DNA from 2 places in the Alteromonas sp. KC3 genome. Region 2 is predicted to be linked to the other one. Evidence: predicted binding sites of a transcription regulator. Region 2 holds the regulator's gene; the other holds the start of a gene.
What was found. The regulator FNR, encoded in region 2, switches genes on or off when oxygen is low (the NO sensors DNR and NnrR bind a similar motif). The targets are predictions, from matches to a motif close to TTGATCTAGATCAA.

Region 1: the regulator FNR is predicted to act here: its motif matches at 3,364-3,377, upstream of apt (adenine phosphoribosyltransferase).

What each region holds. Positions count from the first base shown of each region.
Region 1 is NZ_AP024235.1:2,945,396-2,955,217, reverse strand. It holds gene JN178_RS13145 (substrate-binding periplasmic protein) at 1-699, shown strand, start outside; gene JN178_RS13140 (HvfA family oxazolone/thioamide-modified RiPP metallophore) at 911-1,378, shown strand; gene JN178_RS13135 (HvfB family MNIO-type RiPP peptide maturase) at 1,514-2,365, shown strand; gene JN178_RS13130 (HvfC family RiPP maturation protein) at 2,362-3,132, shown strand; gene apt (adenine phosphoribosyltransferase) at 3,428-3,964, shown strand; gene dnaX (DNA polymerase III subunit gamma/tau) at 4,012-6,879, shown strand; gene JN178_RS13115 (YbaB/EbfC family nucleoid-associated protein) at 6,917-7,243, shown strand; gene JN178_RS13110 (hypothetical protein) at 7,637-8,203, opposite strand; gene JN178_RS13105 (hypothetical protein) at 8,533-9,477, shown strand; gene recR (recombination mediator RecR) at 9,484-9,822, shown strand, end outside.
Region 2 is NZ_AP024235.1:2,185,639-2,195,460, reverse strand. It holds gene ccoN (cytochrome-c oxidase, cbb3-type subunit I) at 1-542, shown strand, start outside; gene ccoO (cytochrome-c oxidase, cbb3-type subunit II) at 558-1,163, shown strand; gene JN178_RS09920 (cbb3-type cytochrome oxidase subunit 3) at 1,165-1,326, shown strand; gene ccoP (cytochrome-c oxidase, cbb3-type subunit III) at 1,343-2,296, shown strand; gene JN178_RS09910 (FixH family protein) at 2,465-2,944, shown strand; gene JN178_RS09905 (heavy metal translocating P-type ATPase) at 2,944-5,346, shown strand; gene ccoS (cbb3-type cytochrome oxidase assembly protein CcoS) at 5,348-5,626, shown strand; gene JN178_RS09895 (sulfite exporter TauE/SafE family protein) at 5,613-6,272, shown strand; gene fnr (fumarate/nitrate reduction transcriptional regulator Fnr) at 6,324-7,064, shown strand; gene uspE (universal stress protein UspE) at 7,235-8,158, shown strand; gene ttcA (tRNA 2-thiocytidine(32) synthetase TtcA) at 8,322-9,275, shown strand; gene JN178_RS09875 (patatin-like phospholipase family protein) at 9,276-9,822, shown strand, end outside.

The DNA.
Region 1 (9,822 bases), 760 kb from region 2:
GCAAGTTTTGTAGAAGCGCAAGAGACAAGCATACCGTTAGAAAATAATAATACCATCGTACTAGGGGTTGTTGAGTTCCCTCCGTTGGTTATTAAAGATCCCGTAGGTTTTGGTTGCCATGGTGAAGCCGTAACGATTTCTAGAACAATACTCGAGTTAGTTGGGTATAAAGTAGAAGTCGAATGTCCGCCTCCCGCTCGTCTTTTTGAGCGAATTCGAAAGGGTAAAGTAGACATAACAGTCAATGTAAAAGGCACAAAAGCATTAGACAATAATGTGACATTTGTTGAAAAGCCGTTTAGTTACTTATCGCTAGTGTTAATGACAAATACAGGCGCGGGCGGTGATAAGACTGTTGCTGCAATAAGAGGTTATGACTATGTCGGCTTGAGACAGGAACTTGTAGATAGCAACTATACGTTTTTTGATATGCCAAACAGCACTGATGCCATTCAACTATTCCAGTTTGGTCGCACTACCCATCTGTTGACTTATGAAGCACCTTATCTTTATCACATTGAACGTGTGCCAGATAATATAAGTGATTTAGCAGTATCAATGCGTCGAGATATTCCCACTTTCTTTGCTATTTCTAATAAGAGCAAAAGAAAAACTGAATTGCTGGAAAAGCTGACACGGCTGTTTAAACTTTCAGAAAGTGGAACAGTGATAGAGCAAATGCAAACTATGAATGAGTAGGTAAACCGCTACTTTAAGTAGTTTAAGCCAGGCGACAAAATGAAACATAATTAGCATTATGTCGCTTAAAAATTCAATTAAATTCAGTGTGATAGTGGTAGCTTGAAAAAAAGTTAATAAATTATGAAATTTCGTCGCGTGTGGGAAGGTCTTCTTAAATACACGTGCTTACCGTACGTCAAACATGACTAAAATTATTGAGGGTAGATCAATGAAACAAATTAAAAAATCTTCTGTAGCTACAGCACTTGGTGCAGTTGTAATTGGCTCTTTGGCGTCTACGGTTGCTGTTGCTGAAGTGAATCCATTTGGAATGCAGTCACTAGAATCAGGCTACAGCCAATTCGCGGCGGAAGGCAAATGTGGTGAAGGCAAGTGTGGCGGCGATAAGTCTGCGAAAGAAGGTAAATGTGGCGAAGGCAAATGCGGCGGCGACAAGAAAGCTCACGAAGGTAAGTGTGGTGAAGGCAAATGCGGCGGCGACAAAAAAGCAAAAGAAGGTAAGTGCGGCGAAGGTAAATGTGGCGGCGACAAGAAAGCCAAAGAAGGCAAATGTGGCGAAGGTAAGTGCGGCGGCGACAAGAAAGCTAAAGAAGGTAAGTGTGGCGAAGGTAAGTGCGGCGGCGACAAAAAAGCTAAAGAAGGTAAATGTGGCGAAGGTAAGTGCGGAAGCATGTAACCAAGGGCTCATTTAGCGAGATAATGTCAATTACAGAAGTGTGATTCAAACTATTATCTTGTAAATGCTTTGCTAAAATGGCCGTCATTCGATGGCCATTTTTGTTTTGAATGGTAATGAAGTAGTGGGGAAATTATGAATGCTATCAAAGGTGCTGGTTTAGGCTTTAGACGAGAAATGCTAGACGAGCTTTTACCGTCTTTGCCAAACGAAGTCGATTTTTGGGAGGTTGCCCCTGAAAATTGGATACCTTTGGGGGGCCGTTATCAACAACAGTTTGAACAAGCCTCAAAACAAGCCCCTTTCACTACACATGGTTTATCGCTTTCTATCGGAAGTAGCGACAAATTAGACGTTGAATTTGTCAAAAGCGTAAAACGCTTCTTAGATACTCACAATATCGACTTGTACAGTGAGCATTTAAGCTATTGCTCTGGCAATGGTCATATGTATGACCTTATGCCAATCCCGTTTACTGAGGAAGCCGTGCATCATGTGGTCTCTCGAATAAAGCAAGTTCAAGATATTATTGAGCGCCCGCTGGTGCTAGAAAACGTGTCGTATTACATGGCACCAGGTCAACAACTGACAGAGCTGGAGTTCACCAATGCGGTGATAAAAGAGTCTGGCTGTCTAATGCTACTTGATGTAAACAACGTTTACGTAAATAGCATCAACCACAAGTACGATGCTCATCGCTTTATCGAAGGGCTTCCTACTAACAAAATAGTGTATGGTCACATCGCAGGGCACTACGACGAAGCCGAAGACCTAAAAGTCGACACACACGGCGCAGACGTTATTGAGCCCGTGTGGAAGTTGCTTGAGCACGCCTATGCAACACACGGTGTTTTTCCTACATTACTTGAGCGTGATTTCAATATTCCATCTATCGACGTACTCTTGTCTGAGGTGCGTCGTATTAAGCAAATTCAAGAGCAGTTTGATAATGTTGATGTCACTGCGCTAAACGGGAGCGTGGCGTGAATAAATCGTTCCAATCTGTACAGTCAGAATTTGTAAATGCAATTAAAGACCCCTCATCCTATCAGCGGCGCAGTGATGAAGAGTCGCGAAGAATGGAAATTTATCAGTCGCTATTTTTCAACAACATCGACAACTTTGTGAGCACTGCCTTTCCCGTACTTAAATCCATAGTTATTAAGCTTTATGGAGAAAAAGGGTGGGAGTCATTGGTGAGACAGTTCTTTATAGAACACGAGTGTCGTTCACCTTATTTTGCTGAAATTAGTAAAGAGTTTGTTGAGTATTTATCTTGCTCGCCTGAACTGGCGATAGCGTTGCCGATATTCAGTGCTGAGCTGGCGCACTATGAATGGCTAGAATTAGATGTCAGCATTCGTTCGAATGATGATACGGCCAATTTTTATGAAGAGGGTCAGAATGTAGGTAAGCTAAAAGTGTCGCCCTATGCCTCATTAGCAGGCTATTCCTATGCAGTTCATTTGATTGGCGATGACTATATGCCTGAAGATACCGCGCCAGAGCAGCAGTTTTATGTTGTTTATCGCGATGCTCAGTGCGATGTCCAATTTGCCAACATTAACCCGGTTACTGCAATACTGCTTAATACACTGGAACAACAAGAAAGTGGTGCGACGTTTGATGAGCTCAGTGAGTTATTACAAGACCAGCTTCCTCAAATACCAAAGGATGCTTTGGTGTCTGGAATGCATCACACCATATCCGAAATGCTGCAAAAAGGCATCATAATGCCTGCCACTGTCGATTAACTATACGCCATTTATTCGCGTTATATTAAACTTTAGCCATGATCTGTATCGAAAGTGAGCGATCAACCACATTAGCGCTGTCAATCGCGCTTGCTTTCGATTAACATTTAGCACCATTTTTTTGTTCATAAAATTGTTTAGGTAGTGCAAATGGCTGACAATTCAGATTTCAAAGAAGTCTATAATAAGTGGTACTTTCTAGCATCGCTCGTAACTCTAATCGCGTTTCCGTTGATGCATATCATCGCCGGCTGGTTTACCTTCTGGTTATAACGCAGACATTCAAGGCAATATTGTGACTGCAGAATATATTAAATCAGTAGTAAAAACCGTACCTGACTATCCAAAGCCGGGTATTTTATTTAGAGATGTAACCAGCGTTTTGGAAGATCACAAAGCGTTCAGTAGCTGTATCTCATTGCTTGTTGAAAAGTATCAAGGCATGGGCTTCACTAAAATTGCGGGCACAGAAGCGCGTGGTTTTCTTTTCGGTGCGCCGTTGGCTATCGAAATGGGCATTGGCTTCGTTCCTGTAAGAAAGCCGAACAAGCTTCCACGTGAAGTGGTTAGTGAAAGCTATGAGCTTGAGTATGGCACCGATACATTGGAAATTCACAAAGACGCTATTGTACCGGGCGATAAAGTACTTCTTATCGATGACTTGCTAGCAACTGGCGGCACTATAGCGGCCTCTGCAAAGCTTATCCGCTCTCTTGGTGGTGAAGTGAATCACGCAGGCTTTGTCATTAACCTTCCGGATTTGGGCGGGTGTGAGAAACTTTCTGCGCTAGACATCGAAAGTTATTCAATTTGCGAGTTTGAAGGCGAATAAACGCCTCAGATACTGCTCATAAAACACATAAGGCCAAAAACGTAATAATGAGTTATCAGGTATTAGCAAGGAAGTGGCGCCCAGGAAAGTTCAGCGAACTTGTAGGGCAAGAGCATGTAGTGTCAGCCATTTCGAATGCTTTAGATAACGATCGCTTGCATCACGCTTACCTATTTACAGGTACTCGCGGTGTAGGGAAAACCACTATTGCGCGTATCTTTTCAAAGAGCCTTAATTGTGAAGAAGGTCAAGGTGCAAACCCTTGTGGTCAATGTAATACCTGTAAAGAGATAGAGCAGGGCAATTATGTTGATTTGCTCGAGATTGACGCAGCATCAAGAACGAAGGTAGAAGATACACGAGAGCTTCTTGATAATGTGCAATACAAGCCCACACGGGGCAGATACAAAGTGTACCTCATCGATGAGGTGCACATGTTATCAAAGCACAGTTTCAATGCGTTGTTAAAAACGCTTGAGGAGCCACCACCGCACGTCAAATTTTTGCTGGCGACTACCGATCCGCAAAAGTTACCGATAACGATTTTATCGCGCTGCTTACAGTTTAATCTGAAAGCGATGTCGCGTGAGCAGATCGTAGGGCAGTTGTCTCATATCCTTGAACACGAACAGCTTCCGTTTGAACCTCAAGCACTTGCTTTGTTGGCACGAGCTGCACAAGGCAGTATGCGCGATGCATTAAGTTTGACAGACCAAGCTATTGCCCAAGGTGGTAATCAAGTCGTCGCATCAATTGTGACAGACATGCTTGGCCTGATGGATAAAAACCAGCTGTTAAAAGTCATTCATGCCGTGGTGAGCAAAAGCCCGGCAGACGTGCTGCAACTGGTCAACGACATTGCTGAGCAAGCGCCTGATTATGACAATGTACATGGTGAGCTTGCGAGTCTTTTGCATCAAATTGCCCTTACACAGTGGGTTCCAGAAGCGTGCAAACTAGAGACGACGTCTGCAAAAGCGATTTATCAACTCGCTAAAACAATACCAGCAGAGCAGGTTCAACTGCTCTATCAAATTGCACTACAAGGCAGAAAAGACTTGCCGTTTGCTGCAGACGGTAAAAGTGCTTTTGAAATGACGTTAATGCGTATGATGACGTTTGCGCCATCTGAACCACTCGCTGACACGGCTTCGGATATAGTGTCTGGAAACAGCAACGTTACATTGCCGATTAGTGGCAATGCCAATGCGAATCAGAGTAGTTCAACGATATCGCCGCCAGACCCAAGTGGTGGCCCGGGAAACGTCAGTAAGCAGGAGGATACGCATGCTAGCGAAACTTCTGCAACTTCAATAAAGACGCAAGACGTTATTGACGACAGCCATGTTGTTTCTGATGAGACAGAAACCCCGGTAAATCCCCAGCCAGATGAAGAGTCTGAGAATGACGCATTAGAGACACCGTTGCCACAAGCCATGGTTTCTGAACAGGCCACATCAAACCAAGTATTGTCAGAACACGCTGAGCATGACCAAGTTTTGGCCGAACAATCTACATCTGATAATACTACTTCAGGTACGTTTGTCTCAGATGTCGTTTTTGATGGACCACCTTTAGATGCATACATGGATGATATGCCAGCGTCGTCAGATGATGACGCTGATTATGGCATCGACAATATCGATTTACCTGTCCATTCTGAAGCGAAAGTACCTGAAGAACACAATTCATCAGCTAGCACAAATGCGCTTTCGGCAGAAGAACAATTGACTTCAACGGCTGACATGCTGGCGCTTCGTCAAAAGCTTAAACAGCGCAAGGCAGAAGACTCAGAAAGCAAAGCAACTGACGGTGGGGCTAACTCGGGGCTGGCAAGCGCAGACGAGATTCAGGCTCGATTTGTAAAAACTGCGACACCTTCTTCACTAGATAATGAACTCAGCGAGTCCAACGAGGTTAGCGAACCCAGCGCTGATGAGGTTGCCGAGACCAGCGTTGCTGGTGATTCGACAGCACAGGATGCTGTGCAGGTTACTAACGATGCAACTACAACTGCCGATACTGTAGTGAAAAATGCTTTCCCTAGTGCGGAACAACAAAACGCTGAGCAGCATGAAGTTAGCAATGAAACGTCAAACGACGATTTTTCATTTGACGAGTTCGACTCTGACGCGCCTTACGCGAATGAGCCCAGTGCTTCAGCGCCTTTTGAAAATGAAGCCCATGCACCGCCCTTTGAAGATGAATCGATTGAAGTAATCGAGCCACCCAAATTACAAAGGGGCGATACCGCTTCTGCTGTTGATCATGACTTGCCTCCTTGGGAAAGCCAACACAGCTCGGCAGGACATTCAGATTCTAGCAATGAGCTCCCTCCTCATTGGGAAAATGATCTACCCGTCGAAAGTACTACGCCTCAAGTGTATGACAATACTATGCAAGGCCATGGAGAGGAACAAACAGAATCATCTGATGCTGACTTTGCTCGCGATGCATTTGATTTTGATACACCACTTGCCACAACGTATAACGGGAGTCTTAAAGCCTACCTCAATGATGGGAACAAGCTTACTCACGCCAGTCAAATTGATAGCTGGAGCCAGTTGGTAGAGCAAATGCCTGTTGCTGGTTTACTTAAGCAGCTAGTATTGCATGCGTCTTTTACTAGAAATGGGAACACGGTATCCCTTGAAATTGATCATAGTCAGTCGCATCTATTAAACGACAGTACAAAACAACAGCTAATAGATGCAATGCATCATGGGTTGGGTGAAAATGTAAATGTGGATATCACGTTGGGCGAACCATCGACGACACCATTTGCATTACAACAGGAAATACATGCCATGCGTCATGCGCATGCGTATACGGTAGTAAATACCGACGATACAATTCAAGCACTGCTATCGACCTTCGATGCCTCAGTATTAACCGACACGGTTAAAGCAAGATAGTAGATTTATTAACACCAAAACGAAGCGAGATAAGAATATGTTTAAAGGTGGAATGGGCAATATAATGAAGCAGGCGCAGCAAATGCAAGAGCGCATGCAAAAAGTACAAGACGACCTAGCAAAACTAGAAGTAACTGGTGAAGCAGGCGCAGGTATGGTTAAAGTTACCATGACGTGTAACCACAATGTGCGTCGCGTAGATATTGATGAGTCGTTGATGGATGACGATAAAGAAATGGTTGAAGACTTAGTTGCTGCGGCATTTAACGATGCGGTACGTCGAGTACAAGAAACCAGTAAGGAAAAAATGGGTGACGTAACTGGCGGAATGCCACTACCTCCTGGTTTCAAAATGCCGTTTTAAAAAGAATTCTGCAATGTTGCCTTTTTTCACTACAAAGGGCGACGATGTACAAGACACTTTTTATCTAAAAAGACGCTGGCTATTACCAGCGTTTTTTTGTTTCTTAATGTCCAATTTCTCGTTTCACTCTCAGTTCTAGTTTGTTGAGGAATTCGAAAACTTGGTAACTGGCCTCTTCCATTTCACTTAGGTACGTAATCAGTTCACTACCGTTATCTGCCTCGTGAGCTTCTATAGCAGCGAGACCTGATTGGTGAACATGGGCATGTGGCGTTCAAGATCTTTAAATTCAGGGTAATGGGCGTATTGTGCTTGTCCGTCGCCTTGGTAATACCACTTGCCTATAAAAAAAGCCCAGACTGGCTGAGCTTTAGTTAGTTGCGAGTAGATTGGTTAAGCAGTAGCTTTGCGTTGTCTTCTTAGCGCGATACCTGCCACACCAAGTAGCGCTAATGCTAATGAACTCGTTGCAGAGACTGTATTTGCTACAGTACTTGTATAAGCGATGCTACCGCTAGTAAAAGCATGCGGATCAGAGCAACAGTTCACGCCAGAGCTTAAATTAAATGTGATGCTAATCAGGCCATCAGCGATGATGCTTGCCCACGTCGCTTGAGATATTGTTGCTTGGCCTGTCATAAATACCATGTTGCTATGACTACCAACGTAGTCATCTGATGCAAAGTTAAAGAGATCATTGCCAACATTATTGTCAAAGATGGTACCTAGTGAAAAACCATCGATAGAAATAGTTACAGACTCTGAAGCGTCGTTGTTGTCGAAGTCGCCAGCAATCATAAGAGTGAAAATAGCATCGGAAAATGTAGTAGAAGGGGCTATCAAGTTGCTATATGTTATACTCCCTCCATCGACACTAGTGCTCATTGAAGACAACGTAATTAAGCCAGCGTTGGCACTACCTGAAATCAACAACATTAAACCAACAATTAATTTTTTCATGAGTTTATCCTAACTGCTAAAAAGATGTGTAACATGCCTTTAGCTATAATAGTGCCACTTTGTAAGGTATTGTTTTTACGTTGATAATTTTGATAGATTAAAGGTGGTGTAAAATTTACAGACACACTCTATTGAGAACGTTTGAAATGAGTTATAACTTTAAACTCAGATTTCTAATATTGTCTTTATTTTGGTCCAGAACGAAATTTAACCCGTTAAAGAATGGTCTTTAATTTTTGTAGTCTATCGAGAGCTGTGCTAAGTGCGTTGGGGCACACAGTAAGGCAGTTCACTTTTTATTCTTATTTTCCGTTTTAGAGGTTTTCGTAGTGCTAAGGAAAGGCTTAGTTATCTCTACCGTTTTTTTGCTGCCTATAGCGGCAGCAGCGTTCTTTTTAAGTGTTCATGAGTTATTTAGCATGAAGACTGTTAATGTCGACCCAAAGTTAAAAGAAATATCGGGTATCGAATTTGATAAATATAAGCGTCTTTGGGCTATCAATGACAGTGGTGATGGTCCGAAGCTGTATATGCTAAATAAAGATGGCACTATTGCTCGAGAAGTAACGGTAACCAACGCCAAAAATGTCGACTGGGAAGATATGACCCAAAATCGCTTTGGGCACTTTTTCTTAGGAGATTTTGGTAATAACGACAATGACCGTCGTTGGTTGACCATATATAAAATTGAAAACCCAATAGATATTAAAACCGATACCACTGAAGCAGAGATTATCAAATTTACCTATCCGCAAATGGCAAAGGGGAAGGTAAAACCCGAAGACAAAAATTACGACTTAGAGGCTTTTGTTGAATATAAGCGTAACTTGTACTTGTTCACTAAAAATCGCACAAAGCCATTCGATGGCATTACTAAGCTTTATAAGGTCGGCGACCATGCTGCAAATTTTGATGCACAGCTCATCGGTGAGTTTAAAACGTGTACAACACTAGAGAAATTGTGTTGGATCACGTCTGCTGCCATTAGTCCAGACAGAACGAAATTGGTACTTCTCGATTCTACCAGTCTTTGGCTGTTCGAGAATTTCGTAGGTGACAACTTTTTCAGTGGGGATGTGTCGCGTATTGACTTAGGTGTTGTTACTCAAAAGGAAGCGGTAACGTTTTATGATGACAATACTCTTATATTTACTGACGAAGAGTACAAAGGCTTATTCGGTGGAAATATATATGAAGTTAAACTCGACCAGGTAAAGCGTATCGTGATTAAATATCGCGAAGATTCAGATCAAAATAAACAAATAAAGCAGTAAATTTTTATGAAGTTTAGTCCATTACTTTCAGAGCTTATTCAAGCATTGACCTGTTTACCTGGTGTGGGGAACAAAAGTGCTCAGCGTATGGCGTTTCATTTGTTGGAGCGAAACCGCACTGGCGCAATAGACTTGAGTAATGTTCTGCATAACGCGATGGAACATATTCATCACTGCAAACGCTGTAGAACCTTTACCGAGGATGAACTTTGCGATATCTGCCGACATCCAGAACGAGAGGCTAGCGGGTTACTTTGCATTGTTGAAAGCCCGCAAGATGTTTTAGCTATTGAGCAAACCCTGAGCTACAAAGGTCAGTATTTCGTGTTGATGGGGCATTTGTCG
Region 2 (9,822 bases):
GTGCATGGCATAAACTGCGTACTGACCCTGTATTGCGTTTCCTTATTGTTTCATTGTCTTTCTACGGTATGTCTACCTTTGAAGGTCCAATGATGGCAATCAAAACCGTTAACGCTCTGTCTCACTATACAGACTGGACTATCGGCCACGTACACTCTGGTGCATTGGGTTGGGTTGCAATGGTATCAATTGGTTCTATCTACCACTTAATTCCAGTGCTATTCGGTCAGCCTGCAATGTACAGCACCCGTTTGGTAAACGTACATTTCTGGTTGGCAACAATCGGTGTAGTACTTTACATCGTAGCAATGTGGATGTCTGGTGTACTTCAAGGTCTAATGTGGCGTGCAGTTAACGCAGACGGTACGCTAACGTACAGTTTTGTTGAGTCATTAGAAGCCTCTAAGCCGTTTTACGTGGTTCGCTTCATTGGTGGTTGTTTCGTTGTTGCGGGTATGCTTGTTATGGCCTACAACACTTGGAAAACCGTTCGTGCCCCTAAAGGCAGTATCGCTGCAGATCCAGCGACTCAGCCAGCGTAATTAAGGAGACGAATAATGAAAAATCCACATGAGTTAATTGAAAAGAACGTTGGCCTACTAACTGTTTTGATTCTTATTGCAATCAGCTTTGGTGCCATGGTTCAAATTACGCCGTTGATGTTTCAACAACAAACAATGGAACCGGTACAAGGCTTACGTCCATACACTGCACTGGAACTTGAAGGTCGCGACATCTATATCCGTGAAGGATGTGTTGGTTGTCACAGCCAGATGATTCGTCCGTTCCGTGCTGAGACAGAACGTTATGGTCACTACAGTGTTGCTGGTGAATCAGTATGGGAACACCCTTTTCTATGGGGTTCTAAGCGTACTGGTCCTGACCTTGCACGTGTAGGCGGTCGTTACAGTGATGAGTGGCATCGTGTTCACCTGCTAAACCCGCGTAACGTAGTACCAGAGTCGAATATGCCAGGTTTCCCTTGGCTAGCGGAAAACACGCTTGATGGCGAGTTAACAGCTGACAAAATGGAAGTATTCCGTGGGTTCGGCGTTCCGTATACCGACGAAGATATTGCGGGAGCAAAAGCGGCAGTACAGGGTAAAACGGAAATGGAAGCCCTTATTGCTTATCTACAGTCTCTTGGCACACACTTGAAATAGTATGGATCAGGGAATTGTAGGCAGCATTTTTACTGTCATCGTCTTTGTTTGCTTCATCGGCATTGTGTGGTGGGCGTTCAGCAGCCACAACAAGAAAAAGTTCGATGAAGCCGCAAACCTAGTGTTTGCAGACGAAGAAAAAGAAAAATCAAAAGAAGATTAGCAGGAGTCTTGAACTCATGAGTATGTTTTGGACAATTTGGATTTCAGTGATAACCCTAGGGTTAATCATTGGTTGCTACTTCCTTCTGCGCTGGTGCTTATCGAATCAGACAGGCGTGCCAGAAGGTGAGTCAATGGGGCACGAATTTGATGGTATCGAGGAGTTGAACAACCAACTTCCTCGTTGGTGGACAATTATGTTCTACATGACCATCGTTTGGGGTTTCCTATACCTATTACTTTACCCTGGTTTGGGTGCGTGGGAAGGCGTACTGGGCTGGAGAAGCTCTAACCAAAACGTGCAGTCGATTGAAGAATCGGTACAAGCGCGTATTGAAGCGAAAGAGCAAGGTAAACTGGTTGAGTACGACCGCGAGTTAGATTTTGCTGCTGAGAAGTTCGACCCGATCTTCGAAGCCTATGCGAAAGTTCCGGTTGAAGAACTGGCTAAAGATCCTGAAGCAAACAAAGTAGGTCAGCGTTTATTCCTACAAAATTGCTCTCAGTGTCACGGTTCTGATGCCCGCGGTCAAAACGGCGGCTTCCCTAACCTCACTGACAATGACTGGTTGTACGGTGGTTCGGGTGCGAAAATTGTTGAAACTCTTACGCTTGGTCGTAAAGCAGCAATGCCAGCATGGCTTGATGCAATGGGTGAAGACGGTATTGAAGAAGTCGTAAACTACGTACTTAGCCTAAGTGGTCGTGAAGTAGATCAGCAACTTGCTGACGCAGGTAAGGCCCGCTTTGCGGCCTGTGCAGCGTGTCACGGTATGGACGGTAAAGGCAACCAAATGCTTGGTGCTCCTAACTTAACAGATAATATCTGGCTATACGGCGGAAGCCACAGAGCGGTTACAGAGACACTAACTTACGGTCGTAATGGTGTAATGCCTTCGTTCAAGAAAACCTTGGGTGATGACAAAATTCACGTAGTTGCGGCATACGTTTACAGCCTATCGAACGATTAATGATTTAAATCATTAAATATCGCAAAAAGCCTCGTTACCACGAGGCTTTTTTTATGAGAAAATACAGAGATATAAAAAGCATATTTACAGGTGTTTCCCGTTGTTTTTTGTTCAATTGAAAATGCCAATGAATATGTTGTTTAGCAGTAAATACGAGAACCTTTATCAATGAACAGACCTTGGTATAAAGAATTCTGGCCGTGGTTTCTTATCGCCGTGCCTATCGTCACTCTTATTATGGGAGGTGTACTTCTAAAACTTGCTATCTCAACAGAAGATAGTTTGGTTGTTGACGATTACTACAAAGAAGGTAAAGCCATTAACGCAACGCTAGATAAAGAAGCGTTAGCTAGAAAGCGTAATATCACTACAGACTTAACTATTGATAACGGAAGTATCGCCCTTAAGTTTCATTCTGGTATACCGCAAGAAGGCAATGCGTTAAAGCTCAGTTTTTATCACGTAACGTTGGAAGAAAGAGACATAAGTGTATTACTAAGTCGAGATGCTAGTGGTATTTACCGCGGTTTTATTGAGCAAAACATGGATGGTAAGTGGCGCGTTTCACTTACACCTTTTGATGAGAGCTGGAAAATTCAAAATACGCTTAACCTACCCTATTCTGGCACTATAAAGTTTAATCCATAATGTCACAGCACGACTGTTATCACTGCGGCTTGCCTATAGCAAGTTCCGATCAAGGCCAGTTTAATACTGTTATATTGGGGCAAACACGCGATATGTGTTGTCCCGGATGTCTGGCGGTGTCAGAAGCTATTGTAAACAATGGCTTAGAAGACTATTACCAATTTAGAACCGAGCCGGCAAAGAAATCTGACAATAGCATCCTCGATACCCTTGATAAGTTAAACGTATATGACGATCCTTCACTTCAGGAGGAGTTTGTCTATGACGAAGGGCAACATAAACAAATTCAGTTAACACTAGAGGGGATTACCTGCGCAGCATGCGGCTGGCTAATTGAAAAGCAGCTTTCAAAAGTAGAAGGCATTAAACAGGTTGCGGTTAACGTGCAAGAGCGCCGAGCGTTGATCACCTGGTCACCACTGGAAATTAAGCTCAGTCAAATTTTAACTACATTGAAGCGCATTGGTTATGTCGGGTCTCCTTTTCACCCTGATGACCACGAGGCCAGTTACAAGCGAGAGCAAAAGACCTTTCTAAAAAAACTTGGTCTTGCAGGTATTATGACCATGCAGGTTATGATGCTTATGACTGGCCTTTATTTCGACTGGTTTGGCGCAATAGAGTTGGAAACCAGGCAGTATTTTTATTGGGTAGCACTGACACTAACCACCCCCGTTGTGCTTTATTCGGGCAGCACATTTTACATAGGTGCAGTTAAAGCGCTTAGTGCAAAAACGGTAAACATGGATGTGCCTGTCACCCTAGCTGTTTTTGGTACTTATTTCGCAGGTATTCGTTCTACTTTGCAAGAACAAGGTGAAGTGTATTTTGAATCTATCTGTATGTTTATTTTTCTGCTATTACTTAGCCGATTTTTAGAACATAGAAGCCGTCACCGTGCTGCGCAAATATCCGCGAATATGATGCAGTATGTACCTGTGTCGGCTACCAAAGTAAATTCAGACGGTTCAATAAGTGAATGTCTCGCCAAGCAACTTGCTGTAGGCGATGTTGTACTAGTAAAACCCGGTGAAACAGTGCCTATTGACGGTACCGTAGTCGACGGTATGGCATCGGTAGATGAATCTATGCTTACCGGCGAGTTTAATCCTGTCTCAAAAAGTGAAAAAAGCACCGTGTATGGAGGTACCGTTTGCCAAGATGGCACTCTCACGGTTACCGTTTCTCAAACACTCAAAAATGCATTGGTGAATCAAATTGTTCGCCTTCAAGCGAGTGCGATGGCAAGCAAACCCAAAGCTGCGCAATTAGCCGATAATTTCTCGCGCTATTTTGTTAGCGCTGTACTGGTTATTGCAGGTTTAACTTACGGCTACTGGAGTTTGCAAGGTAGCGAAGATGCATTTTGGATAACAATATCTGTACTAGTAGCAACCTGCCCTTGCGCATTAGGGCTTGCGACACCGTCAGCGCTTACCTGCGCAATGGCGAAACTAAACCGCCAAGGTATATTGTTAAAACGCGCCGATGCACTTGAGCAAATCACCACAATCGACACCATAGCCCTTGATAAAACAGGTACGCTTACAGAAGGTAAATTTACGCTCACCCAACGCTGGTTTGCTGATGGTGTTGATGAAAACAGCGTTATGAACATTGCAATGGCACTAGAAATGCGTTCGGAGCACCCGATAGCCAAAGCATTTATTACCACGAGCGAACCAGGTGGCCAACCGCCTCATCAAGTTGAACAATTTACTGTTACACCAGGGGGTGGTATCACCGGTGTGATAAATAACGCACAATTTATGATGGGAAGTGCATCATTTGTAGCAGTCGACACTGCGCTTGTTCCAATAAACGCAAACGTGTATCTCACTGTTAACGGGAAGCTTTTAGGGGCATTTGAGGTCAGTGATACGTTACGAAAAGACACCAAAACCACCCTTAATGCCCTTGGGAAGCATAACTCACTTATTGTGCTTAGCGGTGATACCCAACACAATGTAGATACCCTATCACAGCACCTCCCCATACAGCTTGCGAAAGGTGGTCTTACTCCTGAAGATAAGTTTCACGAAGTACAGGCAATGCAAGCCAGCGGAAAAAAAGTGATGATGATGGGGGATGGTATAAATGATGCACCAGTATTAGCTAGCGCCGATGTTGCTATAGCGGTGGGTAATGCAACGGATGTAGCAAAAACCGCCGCCGATGTTATCTTACTTGGCGATCAATTACTTTCTGTTCCAGAGTTAATTACCACCGCCAAGCAAGTAAAACAAAAAATTAGGCAAAATATTGGCTGGTCTGTAGGTTACAACATTCTGATTCTACCATTTGCTGTATCTGGTTTGCTTTCACCTTGGATGGCTGTGGTAGGCATGTCACTAAGTTCTATTATTGTGGTGACAAACTCAACCCGACTATTGAGTAAGTAGCATGAGCATTATTTACGTCCTTATACCCATCGCCATCATTATCGTGGCCGTCGCTATCGTTATTTTCTTTTGGGCTGTAAAGTCCAATCAGTTTGAAGACCTCGACCGTCAAGGCTACAGTATTTTGTTTGATGATGATCTGTCGCCAGAGGAAAAACAACTTGCAGAACAACGTAAGAAACTGCAAGAAAAAGAAGAAATAACTCACTTATCTAGACACACGAACACAGCGAAAACATCAGTCAATCAACCTGAAAACGAGACTCATGGAAGGCATTAATTACTTCTCTGCCTTTCTCATTGGGCTCGCAGGCGGCGTTCACTGTGTAGGAATGTGTGGGGGTATTGTCACCGCACTACGAATGGTTACCCCAAAAGGCGTTTCACCCTTCCCCTATACCCTGACTTATAATATTGGGCGCATTGTCAGTTATACCATCGCAGGCGGTATAACTGGTTTTTTTGGAAAAATTGCCGCAGATTATATTCCCCTCGCGAATTATGCACTTTCACTGATTAGCGGCATCATGCTGCTGCTGTTGGCATGCTATCTCGGGCAGTGGTATACAGGCTTAACCAAACTAGAACGGTTGGGCAACGGGATATTTAAAAAAATACAGCCTTACTCTAAACGTTTTTTACCATTTAGAACGCCGCTGAGCGCCTTTCCCTACGGCTTCATTTGGGGATGGTTACCGTGCGGGTTAGTCTATTCAACTTTAACATGGTCATTGGCTTCTGGCAGTGCCTTGCAAGGTAGCGCAATTATGTTCTTCTTTGGATTAGGCACCTTGCCCACGCTGATTGCGACAAGTTTGGGTAGCCAATGGTTGATCTCAGGATTTAAAAACACATTGGTTAGACAAGGGATCGCGAGCATAATGGCTATATATGCTGTTTATCTGATTTATCGCGCAATCGCCTAAATCTTGCGGTATCATAATAAAGTAAACCCTGTAATTTGTGAGTTAGCATTTATGAGCAAAGGAAGCCAATTCTCTATACATTGTCAAAACTGCAGTTTCAGTCATTTATGTCTACCAGTGGCATTGAATAAGACAGAAATTGAGTCTCTTGATGACATCATTGAGCGTAAAAAACCACTCCATAAGGGCGATACGCTTATCCAAACTGGCGATACCTTTCGTTCACTCTTTGCTGTTCGCACAGGCTCTTTCAAATCTTTTGTTACAAACAAAGAAGGTGAAGAGCAGATTACAGGTTTTCACTTTCCCGGCGATATCATAGGCTTTGATGCACTACGTGAAAATCAGCATCAAAGCTACACGCAGGCTCTTGAAACCGCAATGGTGTGCGAACTCCCCTACGAAACGTTAGATGAAATGTCAGTACAATTTCCAAAACTTCGTCACCAGATTATGAGCTTCATGAGTGCGGAAATTAAGCAAGATCACGATATGATTATGCTGTTAAATAAACGCACAGCCGAAGAGCGTCTCTTATATTTCATCTCGCATTTGTCTCAACGTTTTGAAGAACGTGGTTTTTCACACAGAGAGTTTCACTTAACAATGACACGTAATGAAATAGGTAACTATTTAGGTTTGACCATCGAAACGATAAGTCGACTGTTAAGTCGCTTCCAAAAAGACGGTATTATCAAGGTAGATGGCAAGCTTATTACTATTTTAGATTTTGATCGACTTAGTACAAAACTAGAAGCGCTTAACGGTCCCAGCGTTGTGTGTAACGGTTAGGAACCCTAATCAGCAACTGATAACAAGATTAAGATTGGCGCTTTGTAAGCGCCTTTTTTATTTATTGATCTAAAACAACTAACGTTTTTAGTATTGTCGTTTACACTTACCTTAAGCGTCCAACTTATTTATAAAACTAAATACTAAGCTTTTGTTTATAAGGGGTAGTTATGATTGAGTACAAACGCATCCTTGCTGTTGTTGATGCCGAGCGAGACACCCAACCTGCCTTAAGCAGGGCCTACGAATTAGCGTCAAAATTGGGCGCTTCAGTAACAGCCATGATGGTGGTATACGATCTCTCTTATGACATGACCACTATGCTTAGCCCTGATGAAAGAGAGTCAATGCGCGACGCGGTCACTAACGAACACGCCAAATGGCTATCAGGAGAGCTTCACAAGCAAGGCTATGGAGAAACTGATATTGTTGTTGAGTGGAATAATCGCGCCTATGAATCAATTATTCATTATGCCTTGGACAATCAAATCGATTTAGTGGTTAAAGCAACTAAGAAACATGATGACTTGGCATCCGTTATATTTACGCCCACAGACTGGCACCTGATGCGTAAATGCCCTCGTCCAGTATTATTGGTAAAAGAGCACGATTGGCCAGAAGGTGGCGAAATTATTGCTGCTGTAAACGTAGGTACTGAAGACGACGAACATGCCGCGCTCAATGATAAAATTACCGTTATTGCCAACGACTATGCGTCGCTTTTAAAAGGGAATGTCAATCTTGTTAACAGCTACCCTTCAACTCCGCTAAATATTGCTATTGAAGTCCCTGAGTTCGACCCTGACACTTATCATGATGCGGTTAAGCAGCACCATCAGAAAGAAATGCGCGCCCACGCGCTTAAATATGGTGTACCTGATAATAAATGCGTGGTTAAAGAAGGATTACCAGAAAAGGTTATTCCCATGGTTGCAAAAGACATTGATGCAGAACTCGTTATCATCGGCACAGTTGGCAGAGTTGGCATTTCAGCCGCTTTGATTGGTAATACTGCAGAACATGTTATCGATGAACTGAACTGCGATGTGTTGGCACTCAAGCCCGACGGTTTTATATCACCGTTGGCAAACTAACTGCTGTGCAAAGTAGGACGTCAATATGCTAACCGAACAAGAGCTCTGAACGAACAAGAGCTCTGAGTAAACAATAGCGAATAAATTACCGCACGCAGGCATGGTTTCGAAAAGGTGCTTTATTGTATAATGTGCCTTTTATTACAAACCAAGCTAGTTAATTATGAGTCTAGGCACAAATGGTGCTGATGCGGCGCCTTTAAATGCGACGCAAAGTAAGCAAAAGTACAACTTCAACAAACTTCAAAAACGCCTTCGCCGGAATGTGGGTAAAGCCATTGGCGATTTTGGAATGATTGAAAATAATGACAAGGTAATGGTGTGCTTATCAGGCGGTAAAGACAGTTACACCATGCTCGACATTCTTTTATTTTTAAAGAAGATTGCGCCTATTCACTTTGATATTGTTGCCGTAAACCTAGACCAGAAACAGCCCGGTTTCCCGGAGCATATTTTACCTGAGTATCTAGATAGCATTGGTGTCGATTACAAAATCGTCGAAGAGGACACCTATTCAATTGTTAAAGATAAAATTCCTGAAGGTAAAACAACCTGCTCTCTTTGCTCCCGTTTGCGTCGCGGTATTTTGTATCGCACTGCGAAAGAATTAGGAGCAACTAAAATTGCACTAGGCCATCACCGTGATGACATGCTAGAAACCTTCTTTTTAAATATGTTTCATGGCGGTAAACTAAAATCGATGCCACCAAAGCTTGTTAGCGACAACGGTGAACACATTGTTATTCGCCCACTAGCCTATTGCACTGAAAAAGATATCGAAAAATATTCTCAGGCAGCAGAGTTTCCTATCATTCCGTGTAACCTATGCGGTTCACAAGAGAACCTACAGCGCCAGAATATTAAAGCCATGTTGCAAGATTGGAATCGTCGCTTTCCAGGTCGTATCGAATCTATGTTCCGGGCGCTGCAAAACGTGGCACCTTCACACTTGGTAGACAGCAATTTATACGATTTTAAATCAATTACCACGCAAGATGGCCCGGTAGAAGATGGCGATATCGGTTTTGATCAACCCTCTTTTAATACAAGTGCAGATGAGAGCGCACTAGATAATGACAACACTATCGAAGTAGTCAATATAATGGAACCGCGATAAATGAAAATAGGACTTGCGTTAGGTGCTGGTGCAGCAAGAGGCTGGACCCATATCGGTATTATAAAAGCACTGGAAAAACTCGGTGTTAAGATAGATGTCGTTGCAGGTTGCTCTATTGGCGCATACGTCGGTGCTGCCTACGCAAGTGGAAAATTGGATGAGTTACAAGAATGGGCGTGCTCGTTAAGTGACTGGCAAGTGTTGGCGCTAATGGGTGTAGGCCTTCGACGTGGTGGAATTGCCAGCGGTCAAAAGGTGTTTGATAAGCTGTCTAACGAGTTTTGTGTTGAGAACTACGAAGATATGCTAAAACCTTTCGCCGCGGTCGCAACCGATTTATATTCGGGCCGCGAAGTCGTGTTTAACTCTGGTCCCATTGGCGACACAATTCAGGCTTCATGTGCAATTCCCGCCCTGTTTGCGCCCGTTGCGCATGGCGATCGCTGGCTTGTTGACGGCGCTGTTGTGAATCCAGTTCCTGTCAATCTGTGCCGACAGTTAGGTGCGGATTTTGTTATTGCGGTAAACCTCAATGCAGATTTTCGTC